Regions from separate parts of the Anaerobacillus sp. 63XJN7_5_ISO-PGPR-S23-430 genome, predicted to be linked through region 2. Evidence: a T-box and tRNA genes for the amino acid it is inferred to sense, from the RefSeq annotation. Region 2 holds a T-box; the other regions hold tRNA genes.
What was found. A T-box is a leader RNA that pairs with one kind of tRNA and senses whether it is charged. The one in region 2 lies ahead of tyrS (tyrosine--tRNA ligase), so its partner is inferred to be a tRNA-Tyr.
Positions count from the first base shown of each region.

Region 1: it has a tRNA-Tyr gene. The T-box ahead of tyrS (tyrosine--tRNA ligase) is inferred to sense a tRNA for this amino acid. The anticodon was not compared.
Region 3: it has a tRNA-Tyr gene. The T-box ahead of tyrS (tyrosine--tRNA ligase) is inferred to sense a tRNA for this amino acid. The anticodon was not compared.

Region 1 is NZ_CM149686.1:168,876-176,313, forward strand. Features, by position in the region: rRNA gene AC0VYJ_RS00940 (16S ribosomal RNA) at 1-58, shown strand, start outside; rRNA gene AC0VYJ_RS00945 (23S ribosomal RNA) at 296-3,225, shown strand; rRNA gene rrf (5S ribosomal RNA) at 3,482-3,598, shown strand; tRNA gene AC0VYJ_RS00955 (tRNA-Asn) at 3,609-3,683, shown strand; tRNA gene AC0VYJ_RS00960 (tRNA-Thr) at 3,688-3,763, shown strand; tRNA gene AC0VYJ_RS00965 (tRNA-Glu) at 3,770-3,844, shown strand; tRNA gene AC0VYJ_RS00970 (tRNA-Val) at 3,867-3,942, shown strand; tRNA gene AC0VYJ_RS00975 (tRNA-Thr) at 4,020-4,095, shown strand; tRNA gene AC0VYJ_RS00980 (tRNA-Tyr) at 4,106-4,190, shown strand; tRNA gene AC0VYJ_RS00985 (tRNA-Lys) at 4,195-4,270, shown strand; tRNA gene AC0VYJ_RS00990 (tRNA-Gly) at 4,274-4,348, shown strand; tRNA gene AC0VYJ_RS00995 (tRNA-Gly) at 4,359-4,432, shown strand; tRNA gene AC0VYJ_RS01000 (tRNA-Ala) at 4,436-4,511, shown strand; gene rocF (arginase) at 4,771-5,673, shown strand; gene AC0VYJ_RS01010 (aspartyl-phosphate phosphatase Spo0E family protein) at 5,696-5,908, opposite strand; gene sigW (RNA polymerase sigma factor SigW) at 6,125-6,688, shown strand; gene AC0VYJ_RS01020 (anti-sigma factor family protein) at 6,705-7,334, shown strand.
Region 2 is NZ_CM149686.1:841,881-849,318, reverse strand. Features, by position in the region: gene AC0VYJ_RS04590 (transporter substrate-binding domain-containing protein) at 1-742, shown strand, start outside; gene AC0VYJ_RS04585 (organic hydroperoxide resistance protein) at 824-1,243, opposite strand; gene AC0VYJ_RS04580 (isochorismatase family protein) at 1,419-1,946, shown strand; gene AC0VYJ_RS04575 (HAD family hydrolase) at 1,951-2,631, opposite strand; gene AC0VYJ_RS04570 (GNAT family N-acetyltransferase) at 2,747-3,553, shown strand; gene AC0VYJ_RS04565 (FixH family protein) at 3,796-4,554, shown strand; gene tyrS (tyrosine--tRNA ligase) at 4,592-5,839, opposite strand; T-box leader at 5,896-6,119, opposite strand; gene hemH (ferrochelatase) at 6,248-7,183, opposite strand.
Region 3 is NZ_CM149686.1:2,410,790-2,418,227, forward strand. Features, by position in the region: gene AC0VYJ_RS12660 (ATP-binding protein) at 1-966, opposite strand, end outside; tRNA gene AC0VYJ_RS12665 (tRNA-Arg) at 1,101-1,174, opposite strand; tRNA gene AC0VYJ_RS12670 (tRNA-Gly) at 1,266-1,339, opposite strand; tRNA gene AC0VYJ_RS12675 (tRNA-Gln) at 1,345-1,419, opposite strand; tRNA gene AC0VYJ_RS12680 (tRNA-Tyr) at 1,424-1,508, opposite strand; tRNA gene AC0VYJ_RS12685 (tRNA-Met) at 1,526-1,602, opposite strand; tRNA gene AC0VYJ_RS12690 (tRNA-Arg) at 1,617-1,693, opposite strand; tRNA gene AC0VYJ_RS12695 (tRNA-Leu) at 1,704-1,788, opposite strand; gene kynU (kynureninase) at 1,951-3,228, shown strand; gene AC0VYJ_RS12705 (hypothetical protein) at 3,287-3,472, shown strand; gene AC0VYJ_RS12710 (spore coat protein) at 3,484-3,768, shown strand; gene AC0VYJ_RS12715 (alanine/glycine:cation symporter family protein) at 3,892-5,274, shown strand; gene AC0VYJ_RS12720 (YjcZ family sporulation protein) at 5,387-5,551, shown strand; gene AC0VYJ_RS12725 (5' nucleotidase, NT5C type) at 5,749-6,282, shown strand; gene AC0VYJ_RS12730 (NAD(P)/FAD-dependent oxidoreductase) at 6,293-7,207, shown strand; gene AC0VYJ_RS12735 (D-alanyl-D-alanine carboxypeptidase family protein) at 7,262-7,438, opposite strand, start outside.

The sequences.
Region 1 (7,438 bases), 670 kb from region 2:
TGGGGTGAAGTCGTAACAAGGTAGCCGTATCGGAAGGTGCGGCTGGATCACCTCCTTTCTATGGAGAATTACGAAGGTAACTTACGTTACCAACCTTACATGAGCGTTTCGTTTAGTTTTGAAAGAATGATTTATTCTTTCAAACCAGGTGAAGTGATGAAGCTTAGGCGGATTCAAGTAGTAACCTTGTTCCTTGAAAACTAGATAGCACAAACAACGACATCCAATAATTATTTTTTATGCAATAACTTAGTAATAACTGATGCGTTATGGCAGTAATGCCTAACAAATCGAAGGTTAAGCTACTAAGGGCGCACGGTGGATGCCTTGGCACTAGAAGCCTAAGAAGGACGGGACGAACACCGATATGCTTCGGGGAGCTGTAAGTACGCTTTGATCCGGAGATTTCCGAATGGGGGAACCCACCATCTTTAATAGGATGGTATCCATTTCTGAATACATAGGGAATGGAAGGCAGACCCGGGGAACTGAAACATCTCATTACCCGGAGGAAGAGAAAGCAAACGCGATTTCCTGAGTAGCGGCGAGCGAAACGGAATCAGCCCAAACCAGAGGGCTTGCCCTCTGGGGTTGTAGGACGTCTCTTTGGAGTTACAAAGGCACGGATAGACGAAGCGACCTGGAAAGGTCCATCAGAGAAGGTAACAATCCTGTAGTCAAAATCCGATGCCCTCCGAGACGGATCCTGAGTACGGCGGGACACGTGAAACCCCGTCGGAATCCGGGAGGACCATCTCCCAAGGCTAAATACTCTCTAGTGACCGATAGTGAACCAGTACCGTGAGGGAAAGGTGAAAAGCACCCCGGAAGGGGAGTGAAAAAGAACCTGAAACCGTGTGCCTACAACTAGTTGGAGCCCGTTAATGGGTGACAGCGTGCCTTTTGTAGAATGAACCGGCGAGTTACGATCCCGTGCAAGGTTAAGCTGAGAAGGCGGAGCCGCAGCGAAAGCGAGTCTGAATAGGGCGAAATAGTACGTGGTCGTAGACCCGAAACCAGGTGATCTACCCATGTCCAGGGTGAAGTTCAGGTAACACTGAATGGAGGCCCGAACCCACGCATGTTGAAAAATGCGGGGATGAGGTGTGGGTAGCGGTGAAATGCCAATCGAACCTGGAGATAGCTGGTTCTCTCCGAAATAGCTTTAGGGCTAGCCTCGCGGCAAGAATCTTGGAGGTAGAGCACTGATTGGACTAGGGGTCCTTACCGGATTACCGAATCCAGTCAAACTCCGAATGCCAACGATTTATCCGCGGGAGTCAGACTGCGAGTGATAAGATCCGTAGTCGAGAGGGAAACAGCCCAGACCACCAGCTAAGGTCCCAAAGTATACGTTAAGTGGAAAAGGATGTGGCGTTGCTTAGACAACCAGGATGTTGGCTTAGAAGCAGCCATCATTTAAAGAGTGCGTAATAGCTCACTGGTCGAGTGACGCTGCGCCGAAAATGTACCGGGGCTAAACGTATCACCGAAGCTGTGGATTGTCTTACGACAATGGTAGGAGAGCGTTCTAAGGGCTGTGAAGTCAGACCGAAAGGACTGGTGGAGCGCTTAGAAGTGAGAATGCCGGTATGAGTAGCGAAAGACAAGTGAGAATCTTGTCCGTCGAAAGCCCAAGGTTTCCTGAGGAAGGCTCGTCCGCTCAGGGTTAGTCGGGACCTAAGCCGAGGCCGAAAGGCGTAGGCGATGGATAACAGGTTGATATTCCTGTACCACCTCCTTTCCGTTTGAACGACGGGGGGACGCAGAAAGATAGGGAGAGCGCGCTACTGGAAATGCGCGTCCAAGCGATTAGGCTGGTGAATAGGCAAATCCGTTCACCATGAAGGCTGAGTCGTGATGGCGAGGGAAATTTAGTACCGAAGTCCTTGATTCTACGCTGCCAAGAAAAGCCTCTAGTGAGGAAAAAGGTGCCCGTACCGCAAACCGACACAGGTAGGCGAGGAGAGAATCCTAAGACGATCGGGAGAACTCTCGTTAAGGAACTCGGCAAAATGACCCCGTAACTTCGGGAGAAGGGGTGCTTCCTCGGGTTTATAGCCCAGGGGAGCCGCAGTGAAAAGATCCAAGCGACTGTTTAGCAAAAACACAGGTCTCTGCAAAGCCGTAAGGCGAAGTATAGGGGCTGACACCTGCCCGGTGCTGGAAGGTTAAGAGGAGGGGTTATCCCTTACGGGAGAAGCTCTGAATCGAAGCCCCAGTAAACGGCGGCCGTAACTATAACGGTCCTAAGGTAGCGAAATTCCTTGTCGGGTAAGTTCCGACCCGCACGAAAGGTGCAACGACTTGGATACTGTCTCAACGAGAGACCCGGTGAAATTATAGTACCTGTGAAGATGCAGGTTACCCGCGACAGGACGGAAAGACCCCATGGAGCTTTACTGTAGCCTGATATTGGATTTTGGTACAGCTTGTACAGGATAGGTAGGAGCCATAGAAGTCGGACCGCCAGGTTCGATGGAGGCGTCGGTGGGATACTACCCTGGCTGTACTGACATTCTAACCCAGCACCGTGATCCGGTGCGGAGACAGTGTCAGGTGGGCAGTTTGACTGGGGCGGTCGCCTCCTAAAGTGTAACGGAGGCGCCCAAAGGTTCCCTCAGAATGGTTGGAAATCATTCGCAGAGTGTAAAGGCACAAGGGAGCTTGACTGCGAGACCTACAAGTCGAGCAGGGACGAAAGTCGGGCTTAGTGATCCGGTGGTTCCGCATGGAAGGGCCATCGCTCAACGGATAAAAGCTACCCTGGGGATAACAGGCTTATCTCCCCCAAGAGTCCACATCGACGGGGAGGTTTGGCACCTCGATGTCGGCTCATCGCATCCTGGGGCTGAAGTAGGTCCCAAGGGTTGGGCTGTTCGCCCATTAAAGCGGTACGCGAGCTGGGTTCAGAACGTCGTGAGACAGTTCGGTCCCTATCCGTCGCGGGCGCAGGAAATTTGAGAGGAGCTGTCCTTAGTACGAGAGGACCGGGATGGACACACCGCTGGTGTACCAGTTGTTCCGCCAGGAGCATAGCTGGGTAGCTACGTGTGGAAGGGATAAGTGCTGAAAGCATCTAAGCATGAAGCCCCCCTCGAGATGAGATTTCCCACAGCATGAAGCTGGTAAGATCCCTTAGAGATGATGAGGTAGATAGGTTCGGGGTGGAAGCGTGGCAACACGTGGAGCTGACGAATACTAATCGATCGAGGGCTTAACCTAAAAACGAAAAGTAAAGCAGGCTTGGTCACTTTCGTAGACCATTGGAGCTCTTGAACGTAAGGCGCTTTTCGCCTGAAGTGAAAGAGTGAAATGGGCAAGAATGTAGCCTGCGGAACTAGACATTGTTATTGGAAAACGTTGTGCGTGCTATCTAGTTTTCAAGGAATGAAAATTTTTCTTGATCTTTATAAAGAAATATAGTAAGATATATCTTGTCCTTGGTTAAACACTTTCTAGTGGAACAACCTTTGATTAGTCTGGTAATGATGGCGAAGAGGCCACACCCGTTCCCATGCCGAACACGGAAGTTAAGCTCTTCAGCGCCGATGGTAGTTGGGGGATCTCCCCCTGCAAGAGTAGGACGTTGCCAGGCTGACCAATATTCCACAGTAGCTCAGTGGTAGAGCAATCGGCTGTTAACCGATCGGTCGTAGGTTCGAATCCTACCTGTGGAGCCATTATGCTTCCATAGCTCAGCAGGTAGAGCACTTCCATGGTAAGGAAGGGGTCATCGGTTCGAATCCGGTTGGAAGCTCCAGGACATGGCCCGTTGGTCAAGCGGTTAAGACACCGCCCTTTCACGGCGGTAACACGGGTTCGAATCCCGTACGGGTCACCAATTTAATTTATCTATACTCTGTGGAGGATTAGCTCAGCTGGGAGAGCATCTGCCTTACAAGCAGAGGGTCGGCGGTTCGAGCCCGTCATCCTCCACCATTTTTCTTAATAATTGCTTTACCTTCAGGAGTACTCAGTAGAGTGCACTCTTTTTTATTTGTTAATACTATATATTTGCCGGCCTAGCTCAATTGGTAGAGCAACTGATTTGTAATCAGTAGGTTGGGGGTTCAAGTCCTCTGGCCGGCACCATTTTTCCAGTGGAGGGGTAGCGAAGTGGCTAAACGCGGCGGACTGTAAATCCGCTCCCTCAGGGTTCGGCGGTTCGAATCCGTCCCCCTCCACCAGTAAGAGCCATTAGCTCAGTTGGTAGAGCATCTGACTTTTAATCAGAGGGTCGAAGGTTCGAGTCCTTCATGGCTCACCATATGCGGAAGTAGTTCAGTGGTAGAACATCACCTTGCCAAGGTGGGGGTCGCGGGTTCGAATCCCGTCTTCCGCTCCAAACTTTATATGCGGGTGTAGTTTAGTGGTAAAACCTCAGCCTTCCAAGCTGATGTCGTGGGTTCGATCCCCATCACCCGCTCCAAATGGGGCCTTAGCTCAGCTGGGAGAGCGCCTGCCTTGCACGCAGGAGGTCAGCGGTTCGATCCCGCTAGGCTCCACCATTTTCCTTAAACAATGTTTAGGGTTTTTTTTATGTCATAAAATCATTTTGAAGTAGGAAACTTTTCTATTTCTAATGCGCCTTGCAGATGATATATGATTCAGATCCTCCACGGCCAGGCTACTGTTCCTTATATTTATCCGTAAAGAACATCAATTTACGTAATTGTATGAATATTTATTCGTATTTTATGTCAGGTTGAGTCATTTACTGGAATATGGGTAGAATAGAGCTAGACTAGGATACGAGGAGGCTACATAATGAATAATAAACTTTCGATTATAGGAGTACCAATGGATCTTGGCCAAATGAGACGCGGGGTAGACATGGGTCCAAGTGCGATCAGATATGCTGGAATTGTAGAACGGTTATCAAATTTGAATTACGATATTGAAGATCTTGGGGATATTGAAATAGGAAGGCCAGAAAAGCGTCCAGAAGAACAGGATCATCAACTTAAAAATTTGAAAGAAGTTGCTGATGCTAGCGAAAAGCTTTCAAATGTTGTAAATGAAGTGATTAATCGAAAGCGCTTTCCACTAGTGTTTGGTGGAGATCATAGTATTGCTATTGGCACTCTTGCCGGTGTAGCACGTAATTATGAAAATTTAGGCGTTATTTGGTACGATGCGCATGGTGATTTAAATAACTCCGAAACGTCACCATCAGGAAATATTCATGGAATGCCACTTGCAGTTAGTCTTGGTATTGGTGATGAGTCTTTAACTAGCATTTCAGGATATTCACCTAAAATTAAACCAGAAAACATTGTGATTATCGGAGCTCGTTCTCTTGATGATGGTGAGCGTAAACTGATTAAAGAAAAAGGTATTAAAGTATATACGATGCATGAAGTTGACCGTATGGGTATGACGCAAGTAATGGAAGAGGCTATCGAGTATGTATCGAAAGACACTGATGGGGTGCATTTAAGTCTTGACCTTGATGGACTTGATCCGCACGATGCTCCTGGAGTAGGTACACCAGTACTTGGAGGAATTAGCTATCGTGAGAGTCATCTTGCGATGGAAATGCTTGCAGAATCAAACATTTTAACTTCTGCAGAATTCGTTGAAGTGAATCCTATTTTAGACGAGAAAAATAAAACGGCTACTGTTGCCGTCGCTTTAATGGGATCTTTATTTGGGGAAAAATTAAAATAAACACAAAGGCAGCGACTTTATCTTAAGATAAAGCCGCTGTTTTTTTATTTCGACATTGATCATATTCGTTTAATAGATAGTCCAGATAAGTGCTAATTTCAATTATTTCGGAAGAACTAAGTGGTTTGTTCCTTGCTAATAAATTCATTTTATTGCGGGAAGCCTCAATTTCTTGAAGGAGATGATCTTTCTCGCTTTTTATTTGAAAGCTTATTTTTCGATTCAACCTTTCCATGAGCCGAACCACCCTCTCAATAATTTATAGCTTTATACCCTATATATTAAAAAAATAAACTATTTTCACTAGAAAATTATGTATTTTCATTAAAAACAGTAATTCAAACGTGATAGAATAAGGAAAGATTAGAAAATGTTTTTTTAGAAAAAGTGAAACTTTGTTTTTCCTGATACGTAACTATAATAGCCGCAGGAATCAGCGGGGGTTGAAAAAATGGATGCAATCGTAAAAAGAATCGTGTTGAAAGTAAGAAAAGGGGACCATAATGCATTTGGGGAGTTAGTAGAGCTCTATAAAGATCGAGTCTTTGCTTTGACATACCGAATGCTTGGTAACAGGCAGGAAGCTGAGGATGTGGCTCAAGAGGCATTCATTCGTGCTTATACGAACATTGATCGCTATCAGATTGATCGAAAATTCTCTACTTGGTTATATCGTATAGCCACGAACTTATCGATTGATCGTATGCGAAAGAAAAAGCCGGATTATTACCTCGATGCTGAAATTTCGGGAACGGAAGGTCTGACAATGTATTCTCAAGTGTCGACTGATGAACCATTACCTGATGATGAAGTTGTATCGTTAGAGGCACAGGATGGGATACATCAGGCTATTCTAAGTTTGCCAGCTAAGTATCGAAGTGCTATAACTTTAAAGTATATTCAGGAGTTATCGCTAAAGGAAATCAGTGAAATTCTGGATTTACCAGTAGGAACGGTCAAAACCCGAATACATCGGGGTAGAGAAGCGCTTAGAAAGAAGCTTCGAGAGCAGTAAGAAAGGGGGAGAAGCTATGAAATGCCCTGCAGAAATAGTTGCAATTATGCATGATGTACTTGATGAAGAAGCTACAGATCAACAGCGTAAAGAGCTATTTGATCATTTAAAGACATGTCATGATTGCAAAGAGCATTATGAAGAACTGAAGAAAACGGAATCGTTTCTCCTCAGCTCACCTTCTATGAAGGCACCCGATGGTTTTACATCAAAGGTAATGCAACAGCTACCACAGGAGAAACGCACGGTCTGGATGAAACGATGGATGAAATCTCATCCATTCGTAACAGCGGCGATTTTATTCTTAGTATTAATGGCAGGATCTGTTTATTCATCATGGACGAGTGAGGATCAATTATCTGCGCTCTCTGGTAATTTAAGATTTGACCAGGAAACGAATACGGTTATTGTTCCTGAGGGTGAAGTCATTGAAGGAGATCTAACAGTAAAAAACCGTAATCTTGAAATTGAAGGACAGGTTAAAGGTGATGTTCTTGTGATCAATGGAGAACAGTATATGGCCTCTGCTGGACAGGTAACTGGTGAAATCGAAGAGGTGGATCATATTCTTGACTGGACGTGGTTTCAGCTGAAACACCTTTTTCAAGATATAGGTAGTGTATTTACAAATGATGAACAAAAATAAACCGTCCTATAGGGCGGTTTATTTTTGTGAATTATTGCTGTAGTAAAAAAATGATTCTTCTCCCCCGAACTCAACATTTGATCACAGAGTTACTAATTATATGA
Region 2 (7,438 bases):
TTGGGAAGAGATCCAGGATGCTGAGTCAATTAAAATAGCGACTTCTGGTACACTTTATCCAACTTCTTATCATGAGCAAGAAACAAACGATTTAACTGGCTTTGATGTAGAAATTGTGAAAGAACTGGCCAACCGTTTGGATTTAGAAGTGGAATTTGTTGAAATGGGTTTTGACGGAATGCTGACAGCTGTTCAAACAGGAAAAGTCGATATGGCTGCTAATGATATCGGCATTACAGAAGAGCGCAAAGAAAAATTTGCACTTTCTACGCCATACAAACATTCTTACGGCACGGCTATCGTTCGTGCGGAGGATCTATCTGGTATAGACTCAATCGACGATTTAGAAGGAAAGAAAGCAGCCGGTGCAGCTACAACGAACTTCATGAAACTCGCAAAGGAAAAAGGCGCTGAAGAAGTAATCTATGATAATGCGACAAATGAGCAATACCTTCGCGACGTTGACAACGGAAGAACCGATGTCATTTTAAATGATGTTTACTTGCAGCGATTGGCTCTAGCGGCATTTCCTGAACTTGACCTTACCATTCACCCTGCTATTCAATATATGCCAAGTGAAGGCGGTCTTTTGATGAATAAGGAAAACGAAAAGCTTATTACTGAAGTGAATGAAGTAATTGAAGAAATGCTTGAAGATGGAACGATTCGTGATCTATCAAAGACGTTCTTTAACGGGGCTGATGTAACAGAACTCCCAGAAGATATTGAATTCCAAAAATAACTTACGTCTCTTATAGTTAAAAAGCAGATTTTAGACAAGAAAAAAAGCCGTTCTCCTTTGTTGGAGAACGGCTTTCATCTGTTACACAGCTTTTGCATTAATTTCTACATCAATGTTGCCTCGCGTTGCCTTGGAGTAAGGGCATACTTTGTGAGCTTCTTTTGCGAGCATTTCTGCATCTTCTTGGCTTACACCTTTAATTTCTACATTTAAAGCTGCGCCGATTTTAAAGCCATTGTCAGCTTCATCTTTCAATAAGCTAACATCTGCTGTGATTTTCGAATCAATATCCATCTTCTTCTTAGATGCCACAAGATTTAATGCACCATCATAACAAGCCGCATAAGCAGCAGCAAACAGTTGCTCAGGGTTTGAGCCAGTTTCGCTTGATTTTTCTGTTGGCATAACAAGATTTAAGTCAATTAAACCGTCCGAAGATTTAACTTGTCCATTACGTCCGCCTTCTGCAGTTGCTTGTGAAGTAAACATTACATTACTCATTGAATATCAGCTCCTTCTAATTTGCATACAATTAAAATGTCCCCGTTTCTCCTCTCTTTTAAACGTCTTACTTTTACAAATGCATGCTTTCATTCCATATATCGGTTGATTTTCGTTCAAATACGGGGTATGATTGAACAAGAACATTTGTTCGTTTATTTAAGGGGGAATATGATTGAACACTACTGCTCTGCTTCTCATTGATGTCCAAAATGGAATGTTTCATCGCGGGTCTTCCGTCTACCAAGATGCCAGGCTACTATACAACTTAAAAAAAATCACAGCCTCCGCTAAATCAGAACGCATACCAGTTTACTATATCCAGCATGAAACAAATGGAAATCACCTAAAGCGGAACACGATTGATTGGGAGCTTCATCCCTTTTTCACCATCGAAAAGGAAGATGAAGTGATTTACAAAACAACACCAGATGCCTTTCATCTCACTCGCCTGGAAGAAAAACTCCATTCTAAAAACATCAATCATCTTCTTATAACTGGTATTCAAACAGAAGTTTGTGTAGATTCAACATGTAGGAGCGCCTATAGTAAAGGATTTTCTATCAGTTTAATTGAAGATGCTCACAGTACTTGGGATACGTCTCTACTAAACGCTAAAAAAATCATCCAGCATCATAACCAGACACTTCAATGGTTTGCAGATCCGATCTCAACAGATCAATTTGTTGATAGATTACGCTAAATTTCTACATGCCTAATCGCTTCCACTCATTCAACACTTGTGGAATTTCTAATAACGATTGGATCGAGGCGTCTCCTAACTCTTCGGATGTATTGAACCCTTTCTTCCATATTGTTTTCATTCCAGCGTCACTAGCACCCTTTATATCATTTATCTTATGATCCCCTATAAAAACGGTTTGAGAAGCTTTTAAATCAAGCCGCTCAAGGCTACGCTGGAAAATCACTTTCTCTGGTTTTTTCACGCCCTCTTGTTCAGAAATAAGAATAACGTCAAAATGGTTTTCAATTCCCAGAGCACTAATATTTCTATACTGGAATGCTGTTTTTCCATTGGTGATTAAACCAAGTAAGTACCCACTGCTTTTTAAGCGATCTAGCATATCGATCAAACCATTGAAAGGTTTACAATGAAGGTGAAAGGAACAAATATAATCCTCTAGAAGCGCTTCTGAAGATATTGTTAGTTCATATTCATCTACTAGCTGTTCGTAAACGCGATCTTTCCACGTATACCCATTGTTATCTAAAGTAATGAAACGTGAGCAAAACTGTTCTTCCTCTATGTCTGCTAAAGATGTGAGGTAGCGTTTATATTGGTCATGAATAAAGATATTCACTGAGTCTTTCCTATTCAAAAGCGTCTCATCAAAATCAAAAAGAATCCCTTTTATCAATTGCCTCATTTCCTTTCTAAATCCCACTATATTTTTAGATTAGCATAAATTTTCATAATCTATTTACTTTTGTGTTATTTTATGTAAAATTGGTTGTTAGAATTAGAAAGGGGGAAACTATCAATTGATTAGAAGATTAACTGAAAATGATCATCTTCAATGCCTCTCCTTATTAACACCACACGCTGCAGAGAACTTGTTCATTTTAGGAGATATTGAAGCTTATGGGTATGATCAACCTTTCCAGAAGCTTTGGGGTGATTTCTTAGAGGATGGTACATTGCGAGCTGTTTTATTAAAATATGAAAAAAACTATATTCCGTTTGCACCTGAGGATTTTGACGCAAAAGGTTTTGCAAAAGTGATTTCAGAAGACAGCGATTTCTTTATGATGTCAGGACTTAAACGGGTCACAAGTCAAATACAACCCTTTGTTTCCCATCCTTTTCGCTCAAGTCGTGAATTGTTCTATGCGAAATGTGAGAGTACTAACGAACTTGCCCTCGATAACATCACCAATGTACAAGTCGCTTCATCGCTTGACCTAAGTCACATCCATTCTCTTCATGAACAAATTGGTGAGTTTGACTCATCTGAGACCGTAGAAGAAAAGCGACGAAATCAGGAAAAAGGAGTATCAAGAACATACTTTATTGAGGAGGATGGGAAGCCTGTGTCAGCAGCTTCTACCGCAGCAGAAAATTCTCAATCAGCGATGATCGTTGGTGTTTGTACATTGGCAAATTATAAACGAAAAGGCTATGCTTCAAAATGTACAAGTAAGCTTTGTTATGACGTCCTTAAGGAAGGAAAAGTCCTATGTCTTTTCTATGATAATCCAGAGGCAGGAAACATTTACAAGCGAATAGGCTTTCAAGATATCGAGAAATGGATGATGATTCATTTTGAAACAAAAGAAGCTCTTGTTTAATCTCTCCGATCCTTGCTTTCAATAAGGATCGTTTTTTTATTGTCTCTTTTAAATTCAATCGTATAAAACTTCTATCAATCTCTTTTGTTGCCAGCTAGACACAACTATTCATGAATTAGCCTTGAGATTAGGTTATAACTTTCTTACTATTAAAGTGTGGATAAAGGTTTACAAGATTACTGAAGTGGCCATACTGTTTATTCAGAAATGGACGTAAGAAATGAAGGGAAGGAAAAATTGTTATGAAAAAAATCGGATCGTGGGTATCTATCCTTAGCATTTCTATGGTGCTAGCAGCGTGCGGACAGGATAATGCAAATGAGTCTAACAACGCCTCGACGGCAGAGGAAACTCAGGTCGAAACACTTGATGTTGCACTAGATACTCCTGAAAAAGTAGAAAAAGGTGAAAAGATTACTTTTTCTGCAACGGTTACACAGGGTGATGAAAAGGTAGACGATGCTGACGAAGTTATGTTTGAAGTATGGAAAGAAGGCTCCAAAGAAGATAGTGAAATGATCGAAGCTTCTCATGATGGTGAAGGCGTTTATACTGCTGAAAAGGAACTCGACGATGCTGGTAAATACTTCGTTCAATCTCACGTGACAGCTCGTGACCTACATACGATGCCGAAAAATGAAATGATGGTCGGTTCTGAAGAAGAAGCTGCTTCTGAAACTGATGAACACGCGCACGAACACGAAAGCGACGTATCCATCCATCTTATGAAGCCCGAAGAGATAAAAGCGAATGAAGATGTTTCGTTCATGGCACACCTTCAAAAAGACGAAGAAGCCTTAACTGGTGCTGACGTTCGCTTTGAAATTTCGAAAGTAGATGAAGAAAAAGCTGAGTGGGTTGACGCTGAAGAAATGAAGGATGGGGAATATGAAGGAACGACTTCTTTTAAAGAAGCTGGTGACTACACCGTTACCATCCATGTAGAGAACGATGAAGGTCTTCATGAACATACCGAAGAAAGTGTCACCATTACAGAATAATAAAATCCTCCCCCTCTATTCGAGGGGGAAATTTTTACTATGCTAGTTTTATTTTCTTGAATTTCCTTTTGCCCACTTGAATGACCAATCCATTTTTCACTTCAATTTCCTCATTCACTTCTGTTACTTTTACCTCATTTAGCTTAATACCGCCATTCTTCACCATTCGTCTAGCTTCACTTGTTGAAGGTAGCATGCCTAGTTTAGCGATCAATGTTGGCACAGTTACCATCCGATCTCCATCCCATATGACTTCCTCAATATCGGTTGGAAGCTGCTTTTGCTGAAAGATTTGTTGAAACTCCACTTCTGCTTTTTCAGAAGCATTTTCTCCATGAAACATGCGAACGATCGTCTTAGCTAAATTCATTTTAGCTGTTCTTGGATGGATTTCTTCTTGTTCAATTTCTTTACGAACCGTAAGCTTTTCCTCTAGAGATAGATCCGTGATTAATTCGGTATATTTGACGACCAGCTCATCAGGAATCGACATCGCTTTTCCATACATCTCTGATGGCTTCTCTGTAATCCCAATGTAATTCCCTTTGGATTTAGACATTTTTTCAATCCCGTCTAATCCCTCTAGAAGAGGCATCATTAAGACGACTTGCTTCTCTTTTCCGAACTGCTCTTGAAGGTGACGCCCCATTAAAACGTTGAAATATTGATCATTTCCACCGAGCTCAATATCACTTTCAAGATGAACAGAATCATAGCCCTGCATTAAAGGGTAAAAGAACTCATGAAGCGAGACAGGCTTATTCGCCTTCATTCGATTTTCAAAATCATCGCGCTCAAGTAAACGAGCAACCGTTATTTTTCCAGCGAGTTCAATAACGTCTTCAAACTTTAGTTCAGATAGCCACGCCGCATTGTAGTGGAGCTCCACTTTGCTTTGATCAAGAACCTTACCAAACTGCTCAAGATAAGTTCCAGCATTTCGTTTCACCTCTTCATCCGTTAGCTGCACTCTTGCTGTTGATTTTCCAGTAGGATCACCAATTTTACCTGTAAAGTCTCCAATAATGAGTTGGATGATATGGCCATTTTCTTGAAACTGCCTTAACTTATTTAACACAACGGTGTGACCAACATGGACATCGGGCGCAGAAGGATCAAGACCCAATTTCACTTTAAGTGGCTTATTCTTAAAAATCGAAGTGGCTATTTTATGCTTAAGTTCATCTCCAGGAATGACTTGACTCGTTCCATGTGTATAAACCACATATTGCCTTTCCATTTCCTTTCTTTGTTCTTCTGTTAATTGATCCATGATTGAGTTCATTCCTGTCGACCTCCTAATTATTAAATTTCATATGAAAAGCCACGTCCCCTCTATATAGTAGGGACGTGGCTTACACGCGATACCACCCTGATTGAAGAAATAACTTCTTCCGGCTCGAATACGATAACGGTTTTCCCGTTCCTGACTAGTTAGATCACTCTGTTCATCAAGAAGGCTCTGAGGGGTAATTCACGGTTAGACTGTACCAGTTCACACCAACCACTGGTTCTCTGACACTACTCGTCATAACACGCTACTGCTTCCTCTTCCTAGCCTATTGTTATTTACGATGCATGAATTTCTCATTACTTTATCTTCTTTTACGCTAGTTGTCAATTTGTTTCTTCAGAAGCAGTTTGGAATTTCTCACAAAAAAGAACGCAGCCTTGCAAGACTGCGCCTTTTTCATTATTGTTTATTTAATTCTTTTAACACGACAGTTGAAAGAATATCGATGAATTCTTCCTGTGCGTTTGGCATTTCTGGTCGATAATAATTTGCACCGATTTCATCTGTTACAACTTTACATTCATAGTCATTATCAAATAATACTTCCAAGTGATCGGCTACGAATCCTACTGGAGCATAAACAAACGATGTAAAACCTTGTTTTTCATAAAGATCTCTTGTTAAATCCTGTACGTCTGGGCCAATCCATGGATCTGGAGTGTTCCCTTCACTTTGCCATCCTATTGCCACGTTCTTCACACCTGACTCTGCTACGATAAGATCTGCCGTTTCTTTCAATTGGTCTGGATAAGGGTCTCCATTTGCAATGATTTTTTCAGGTAAACTGTGCGCGGAAACGATTAGGACAGATTTCTCGCGTTCTTGATCTGCCATCCCTTCAAATATCTCTTTAATACGCTTCGCCCAATAAGAGATAAATTTAGGCTCGTCATACCAGCTCTCAACAGAATGAATAACTGGGCCACCTAGTTTTCCAGCTTCTTCTTTTGCTCGTCCATTATAAGATTTGATACTAAATGTAGAGAAGTGAGGCGCCAACACAATACTAACGGCTTCTTCAATACCATCATTGTGCATTTGCTGTACCGCATCTTCTACAAAAGGCTCGATATGCTTTAATCCGATATAAAGCTTAAACTCAATTTCATCTTGAATTTCATTAAGGTGAGCTTCAAGCCCTTTCGCCTGATCTTCCGTAATTTTGGCAAGTGGCGATATTCCACCAATTGCTTTGTATCGGTCCTGAAGATCTTTTAGCTGCTCGTCAGATGGCTTGCGGCCTCTTCTAATATGTGTGTAATAACGTTCAATATCCTCTTCTTTATAAGGCGTTCCATACGCCATTACAAGTAATCCCATTGTCTTTTTAGCCATGAATGTGTTCCCCTCTCATACAGTGATTAATTAAATAAACTATCTTTTTATAATCATTATCATCTAGGTATCAGTATACCTTTTTTTCTCCCCTGAATCAAAGGAATCTGACTATAAATTCGTAACGTTTTGTGTCACTCCTATTGAAGCAAACCTTTATGTATTTTGCCACTTCCGATGCGCTTCCTATCACAGTATAGCGAACATTAAGCGTTCTGTCTTTCTCTTCCTCCACTTCTATTTCATCCTATCCAC
Region 3 (7,438 bases), 1.6 Mb from region 2:
AGGATCAGCAAAAACAACTGCTTCCTCATTCCCAAAATTCGTTTGTAATGTTACATCGTTCAATAGAGCATTAGACTCAATCAAGGTTGAGACCTGCTTTAATAAACCTTTCATTTCAACATTCGTAAATAATGTACTATGCGGCTTTGCTAGCGTTAGAAGTTCACTTAGCACTAATTCGATACGGGATATTTCTGAAAAGATTATTTCAAAATACGGCATAGTGGATTCCTTCTTCTCAAGCAGTTGAAGAAATCCTTTCACCGATGTTAGAGGATTCCGAACTTCATGAGCAATTCCAGCGGCAAGCTGTGCAGCTGATGCTAGCTTTTCAGATTTAACCGCAAGGGCTTCATTTGTTTTAAGTAACCGCTCTTCTGATTGCTTTCTAAAGGTTTTATCCTTAATCGTTCCTGTCATTCCTTCAAATCTTCCTTTAGAGCTATATTCATATTTAATAAAGACCTCACACCAGACGAACCCCCCGCCTTTTTTCTGAACCCTGAATTCAAATACGTTAGATTTTTCTGCGCCATCTTGGAATCGAGATAATTCTTTATGTATATTCAGCCGATCATCTGGATGTATATAAGATAAGCTGTATGTGCCTATTGATTCCTGAACGTCGTATCCAGTTAACTCACCCCACGCTTCATTCAACCAGATCCAACTACCATCTATTCCAGTTTGAAAAACAACTTCGTTTAAGCTGTTTATGACACTATTATAGTTTTCTGATAGTTTACGATATTTTTCCTCACTATCTTTTAATTTGGACAGAAGTATGACAGAGCGATCATAATAAGAAGAGAACCACCAAACAATCACCATAACTGAGATCGTAAAGAATATGTCCATTAACCAATTGATTTTAATTTCATTCACAGAATAAAGCCAATAATCCCATAATAGAATCGCCATAAAAAACGTTACAACAGATATAATTCTTCCTTTATATCGCTTCATTTCGTCACCATTTCCCAAGTGATTTATTAATTACTAGTTTATTGGAAATGAAGCCTATGTGCAAACACACATGTGCCGTTAATAAAATAAAAAAACTCCTTGAATAAGTAATCTTATTCAAGGAGTTTTGGGTATGCGCCTTAGAGGATTCGAACCTCTGACCCACAGCTTAGAAGGCTGTTGCTCTATCCTACTGAGCTAAAGGCGCACGATATGAATGGTATTCCATCTCAACAAAAGTATACCATGATTAAAATCAGGTTGTGAAGTAGCTTTTAAAACTCTTCTACAATATGTAATGGAGCGGGTGATGGGGATCGAACCCACGACATCAGCTTGGAAGGCTGAGGTTTTACCACTAAACTACACCCGCAAAAATGGCTGGGCTAGCTGGATTCGAACCAACGCATGACGGAATCAAAATCCGTTGCCTTACCGCTTGGCTATAGCCCAATCATGGTGGAGGGGGACGGATTCGAACCGCCGAACCCTGAGGGAGCGGATTTACAGTCCGCCGCGTTTAGCCACTTCGCTACCCCTCCATGATGAAATTGTAATATGGTAGCGGCGGAGGGGATCGAACCCCCGACCTCACGGGTATGAACCGTACGCTCTAGCCAGCTGAGCTACACCGCCACTTAAATTATGTATGGTGCGCCCGAGAGAAGTCGAATCCCTAACCTTCTGATCCGTAGTCAGACGCTCTATCCAATTGAGCTACGGGCGCAAAAAATATATGGTGCGGGTGAAGGGACTTGAACCCCCACGTCGTAAGACACTAGATCCTAAGTCTAGCGCGTCTGCCAATTCCGCCACACCCGCATGTGCTGTGCATCAGCGACGTTTAATAATATACCATTGAATCATTTAAAATGTCAATCATTATTCTAAAAAAATGTAGAAAGTTTCTTTTGCAAAGAGTGAAAGCGTTGACATGCTCTTCTCCCTCTCATACGATAAGTTGTAGAAAAGGAGCTGTTACATATGAGTTTATCACAGTCCATTACAGGCGCAAAAGAATTCGACAAGAAAGACCCTTTAGCCCATTTACGTGATAAGTTTTACTTAAATCCAAATACGCTATATTTGGATGGTAATTCACTTGGTCTTCTATCAAAGAATGCGGAAGCATCCCTTCTTCGATCTCTTGATGACTGGAAGCAACATGGAATTGATGGCTGGTCTGATGGAAAGCAGCCCTGGTTTTATATGGCAGAAAACATCGGTGAGATGACATCAACGCTAATCGGTTCACATGCTTCTGAAACAATTACTACCGGTTCAATTACAACTAACCTTCATCAGATGCTCGCTACTTTTTTTAAACCTTCAGGAAACAAAACAAAAATACTAGCCGATTCTTTAACATTTCCATCTGACATTTATGCTATTCAAAGTCAGCTTGAACTCCATGGGTTATCCCCTAAAACTAATCTAGTACAAGTTCCGAGCCGTGACGGAAGAACAATCCTGGAAGAAGATATCATTGAGGCCATCGATGAGACTATAGCCCTTATTCTCCTCCCTTCCGTACTTTACCGGAGCGGACAATTACTAAATATAGAAAAAATCACAAAAGCAGCCCATTCTAAAGGAGTAATCATTGGCTTTGACTTAGCTCATTCAATCGGAGCCATTCCACATAAACTTCACGACTGGAACGTTGACTTCGCGGTTTGGTGTACATACAAGTACTTAAATAGTGGCCCTGGTGGTGTTGGTGGACTTTTTGTGCACGAAAACCACCTTGGCAGACGACCCGGTCTTGCTGGATGGTTCAGTTCCAAGAAAGAAGTGCAATTCGATATGAGCCATACGCTTACTCATGCTGAAACCGCTGGCGCATTTCAAATAGGCACACCCCACATTTTTAGTATGGCTCCTTTAATAGGAGCTTTGGAATTGATGAACGAAGCTGGCATAGATGCGATTCGAGAAAAATCATTGTCTCTTACCAACTATTTAATGTGTCTTATTAAAGAAAATCTTGCTGAAGATGGTTTTACAATCACTAATCCATCAGAAGATGATCGACGGGGTGGGCATATTTGTCTCGAGCACGATGAAGCTGCTCGAATTTGCAAAGCGCTAAAACAAAAAGGCGTCATTCCAGATTTCCGCTCACCAAACGTCATTCGCCTTGCACCAATTGCTCTCTATTCATCATTTGAAGATGTTTATCATGTTGTCCAAATTCTAAAGAGTATTATGATTGAAAAAACGTATCAGCAGTTTTCTAACGAGCGAAATGTTATCGCTTAAGTGAGTATAATTTGGTTTTTCTCCATTCATACTATGTGAAATGAAGGAGGGAAACAGGATGACTCAGCTGAACGAACTTGAACTTCAAAACCTGCGTCACATGATCGGCGGACATGAAACACTCGCAAACAAACTTGATTCCTATGCCCAATCTTGTACTTGTCCGCAGCTTAAGCAAATGCTTCAAAAGGATGCACAAGACGCACGTAACACACAACAACAATTAATCAGCTTCTTAAATTAAGGAGGGATTTTATGAATGAGAAAGACATGGTAAATGATTATTTATCCGTATTGAACAGCAGCTTAAGTAATTACGGGAGCGTCATTTCTCAAGCTGACAATCAACAACTTCGTCAGGCTCTTCAACAAATTAGAAATACTGATGAGCAGCGACAATATAACCTTTATCAATACGCTAAACAAAAAGGGTATTATCAGCCAGCTGCCAAAGCCCAAACCAATGAAATTCAACAAGTTAAAAACCAACTAACAGCTCCGCAGCAACAACAGAATAATCAGCCTCCCCAGGTCCATTAATCCAGAGCCGGTGAAAACCGGCTCTGTGTCTTTATGCTCATTTTTTCATAATTTTGTAAATAGAGTTTCAGCCTCCCTTTATATGGATAATTAAATGAGTATTACCTATAGGGAGAGATTGATATGGACTATATTCTTAATGCAATAACCGAATTTTCCGCGTTCATCTGGGGTTATCCTATGATGATTTTACTCTTAGGCGGTGGATTATTTTTAACAATCCGCCTCGGCTTCTTTCAAATAATCTTTTTTCCCCACGCTTTAAAACATACCATTGGTAAAATTTTCAAAAAAGAAAAAGGAGATGGCACAATATCACCATTTCAGGCCTTTGCCTCCGCTCTTGCATCTACTGCAGGTGCTACAAACATTGTTGGGGTTCCTGTGGCAATCGCTTTTGGAGGACCTGGCGCTATTTTCTGGATGTGGATTGTCGCTATAATTGGAATGTCTACAAAATTCTCGGAAATTGTTCTTGGGATCAAATACCGAGAGGAAGACAAAAATGGCGTGTATGTTGGTGGCCCAATGTATTACATAAAAAAAGGCTTGGGATGGAAGTTCGCTTCATCTCTATTCGCTTTTGGACTGATGATTGAAATCATTCCAAGTGTCATGGTCCAAACCAACTCCATTTCAACACTCTCAGAAAGTTCTTTTGGATTACCGACTTGGGTAACAGGTGTCTTATTAATTATCCTTATATCAATTGTTGTATTCGGTGGAATACGTAGAATTGGTTCTGTAGCTGAGAAGATTGTTCCATTCATGGTACTTACATATATTGCAGGCGCTATCGGCGTTATGGTGATTAATATAGAAGAGTTTCCAGCTGTTATGAACCTTATTTTCGTACATGCTTTTCAACCGATCTCAGCAGCTGGAGGTTTTGCTGGAGCTGGTTTTGCTGCAGCTGTTAGATGGGGCCTTGCTAGAGGGCTTTATTCAAACGAAGCTGGTATGGGTACGGCGTCTATTGCCCATTCTGCAGCACATACGCCTCATCCATGTAGACAGGGATTATGGGGCATTTTCAGCGTTTTTATCGATACAATCGTTCTCTGCACAGTAACAGCTTTTACAGTGCTTCTTTCAGGAGCTTGGAAAGACGTTAAACCCTCAAATGCAGCTGATATGGTTTCAGATGCTTTCTCTGGACTAATGGGAGCTACATGGGGCCCCATCTTTGTTTCTTCCCTCCTATTGATTTTTGTTATCAGTACGATAGGTGTCCTTGTCTTTTATGGTGAGAAACAAGCTGAATACTTATTTGGCACACCCTTTTCTAGAGTAATGCGATTTGTTTATATTATTTCTATTTTTGTTGGAGCTATTGGAGGACTTCAATTTGTTTGGGAGCTAGTCGACATTACACTCGCCTTGTTTGTTATCCCAAACGTTATTGCGATCTTATTCCTTAGTAAGGAAGTGAAAGAACTAACAGATGACTACAAATTAAATTTCTTAAAGCAAGCCCAAACGAAAGACAAAGGCATTAGTTCATAAGAAATTCACATGGGACATTCACCTAATTTAGGTTCCTCTCCGCTCCTGCCTATATCTTTTCTAGACGGAAACATACAGTGGTAAAGAAAGAGAATTTAAAGGGGGACCTAATATGTATCATGCAAACAATGCACCATACGGAAATGAGCCTTACCAACCAGTAGCTGGAGCTTCTTACGGCATGCCTTGTCACCGACCAGCTGGAAACGGCTTTGCGCTAATTGTTGTACTATTTATCCTGCTTATTATAGTAGGAACAGCTTTTATTAAATGTTAGTTTTTAACAAGCAAGAGCCACTTGGTTCTTGCTTTTTTTAGTTACGCTATGTTAGCTTAATTTTCGATTTATAGTTCATTCATTTTTTGATGAGTCAAAAATCAAGAACGTTCGTTCCATGTCCTTTCCTGAACAATTGTTCCAATTAACTTTGCCTGTTATAGTGATAAAGAATGTATGATGAAAGAAGTGAGACAATGAAAACCTTATTAATCGATATGGACTCGGTTATATGTGACCTTATGTCTGAATGGCACCAGAGATACAATAATGATTACAATGACGACTTGTCTGTTGAGAAACTTGAATGCTGGCGATCTGAAGACTATGTAAAAAATGAGTGTGGAGCTAAAATTTATGAATACCTTGATCAGCCAGGTCTATTTCTTGAACTCAAGCCTCTACCACATGCTATTGAAGTATTGGAACGTCTTTCATCCGTGTATGATGTTATGATTGTCACGAGTAGCCGTACATATGCTTACACTGAAAAAGAACAATGGGTAGAAAAACACCTTCCGTTTATCGGCAAAAGAAATTTGATTTTCTCGCATAGAAAAGAAATGATTCGCGGAGATTTATTATTTGATGATGCTCCACACAACCTCATCGCATTTAAAAATTCAGGGAGAATGGCCATTGCGATGAACTATCGTTATAATCAATATGTCGACGTCCCTCGCGTGAATAACTGGTTGGAATTTGAAGAATGGCTTTCAACATGGAAGTGAGGGTACGGTGGTGACTCAACGAACAGATTTGCTAATAATCGGTGGAGGACCCGCTGGAATTTCTGCTGGAATATGGGCTAAAAGACTAGGCATTAATCATTTATTGCTTGAAGCAAAGGATAGCCTTGGGGGGCAATTAAGTACAATCTATAATCAAATTGTAGACTACCCAGGTATGGTGGTTGCAAACGGTCAGGTTCTACAGGAACAGTTCATAAAACATGCTGAGGAAATCATGTGCGATTATGTTACAAACACTCGCGTAAAGTCGATCGATTGGACTAATCGGATACTTCAAACAGCAGAAGGTAATTCATATATATTTCGCTCTTTGCTTATTGCTTCAGGGTCTTCCCCACGTAGGCTAGATGTTCCTGGTGAACAAGAAATGATCGAGCAAAAAGAAGTATACTCGGCAACTCGAGATAAATTGAAATTCAAAGGCAAACATGTTGCTGTAATCGGGGGCGGAGACCGCGCATTCGAAGGAGCTCTTCTTCTTGCTGAAGCTGGTTCTCAAGTTACACTAATACATCGTTCTGATTGTTTTAAAGCTCGTAAGGAATACAAAGAACCTGTCATGCTCCACCCAAACATCGACATACTAACAAAAACGTTTATTACAAAAATAGATGGAAAAGGAAAGAAGAAACTATTCCTCGCTGACGAAGATCATCACTTTACAATGATGGTTGATGGTCTGTTCATTCGAATTGGTGTTAAACCAAACACTGAACCTTACGAGGATGGCATTGACGTCGATCAGGAAGGATACATTCGATGCAACTCTTATGGTGAAACATCTCTGCCATTCGTCTATGCTGCAGGAGATGTTTGCACTAGACCGCTGTTATCAAGTATTGCCTCCTCAGTTGGACAAGGAATGACCTCTGTCAAACAGCTATCGTTCTTTCTTGAAAATTAAAAAAGGACCCTGAGGTCCTTTTTTAATTTTCAATGTTAGGTTTGAAAGTTGATTTTAAGGAAAAGTTCGATGTCTTTTTTGAGAAGAGTGACTTCTTCCAAAAAATAAAGATAGTAAAATTACCACAAAAACGCCGATCCCAAAATAGAAAATATTTTCACTAGACAGCAATGATGCTGTTTCTTCATCTTTTACTTTTGCTGCTGGTTTTGTTTCACTTTCCACTATTGT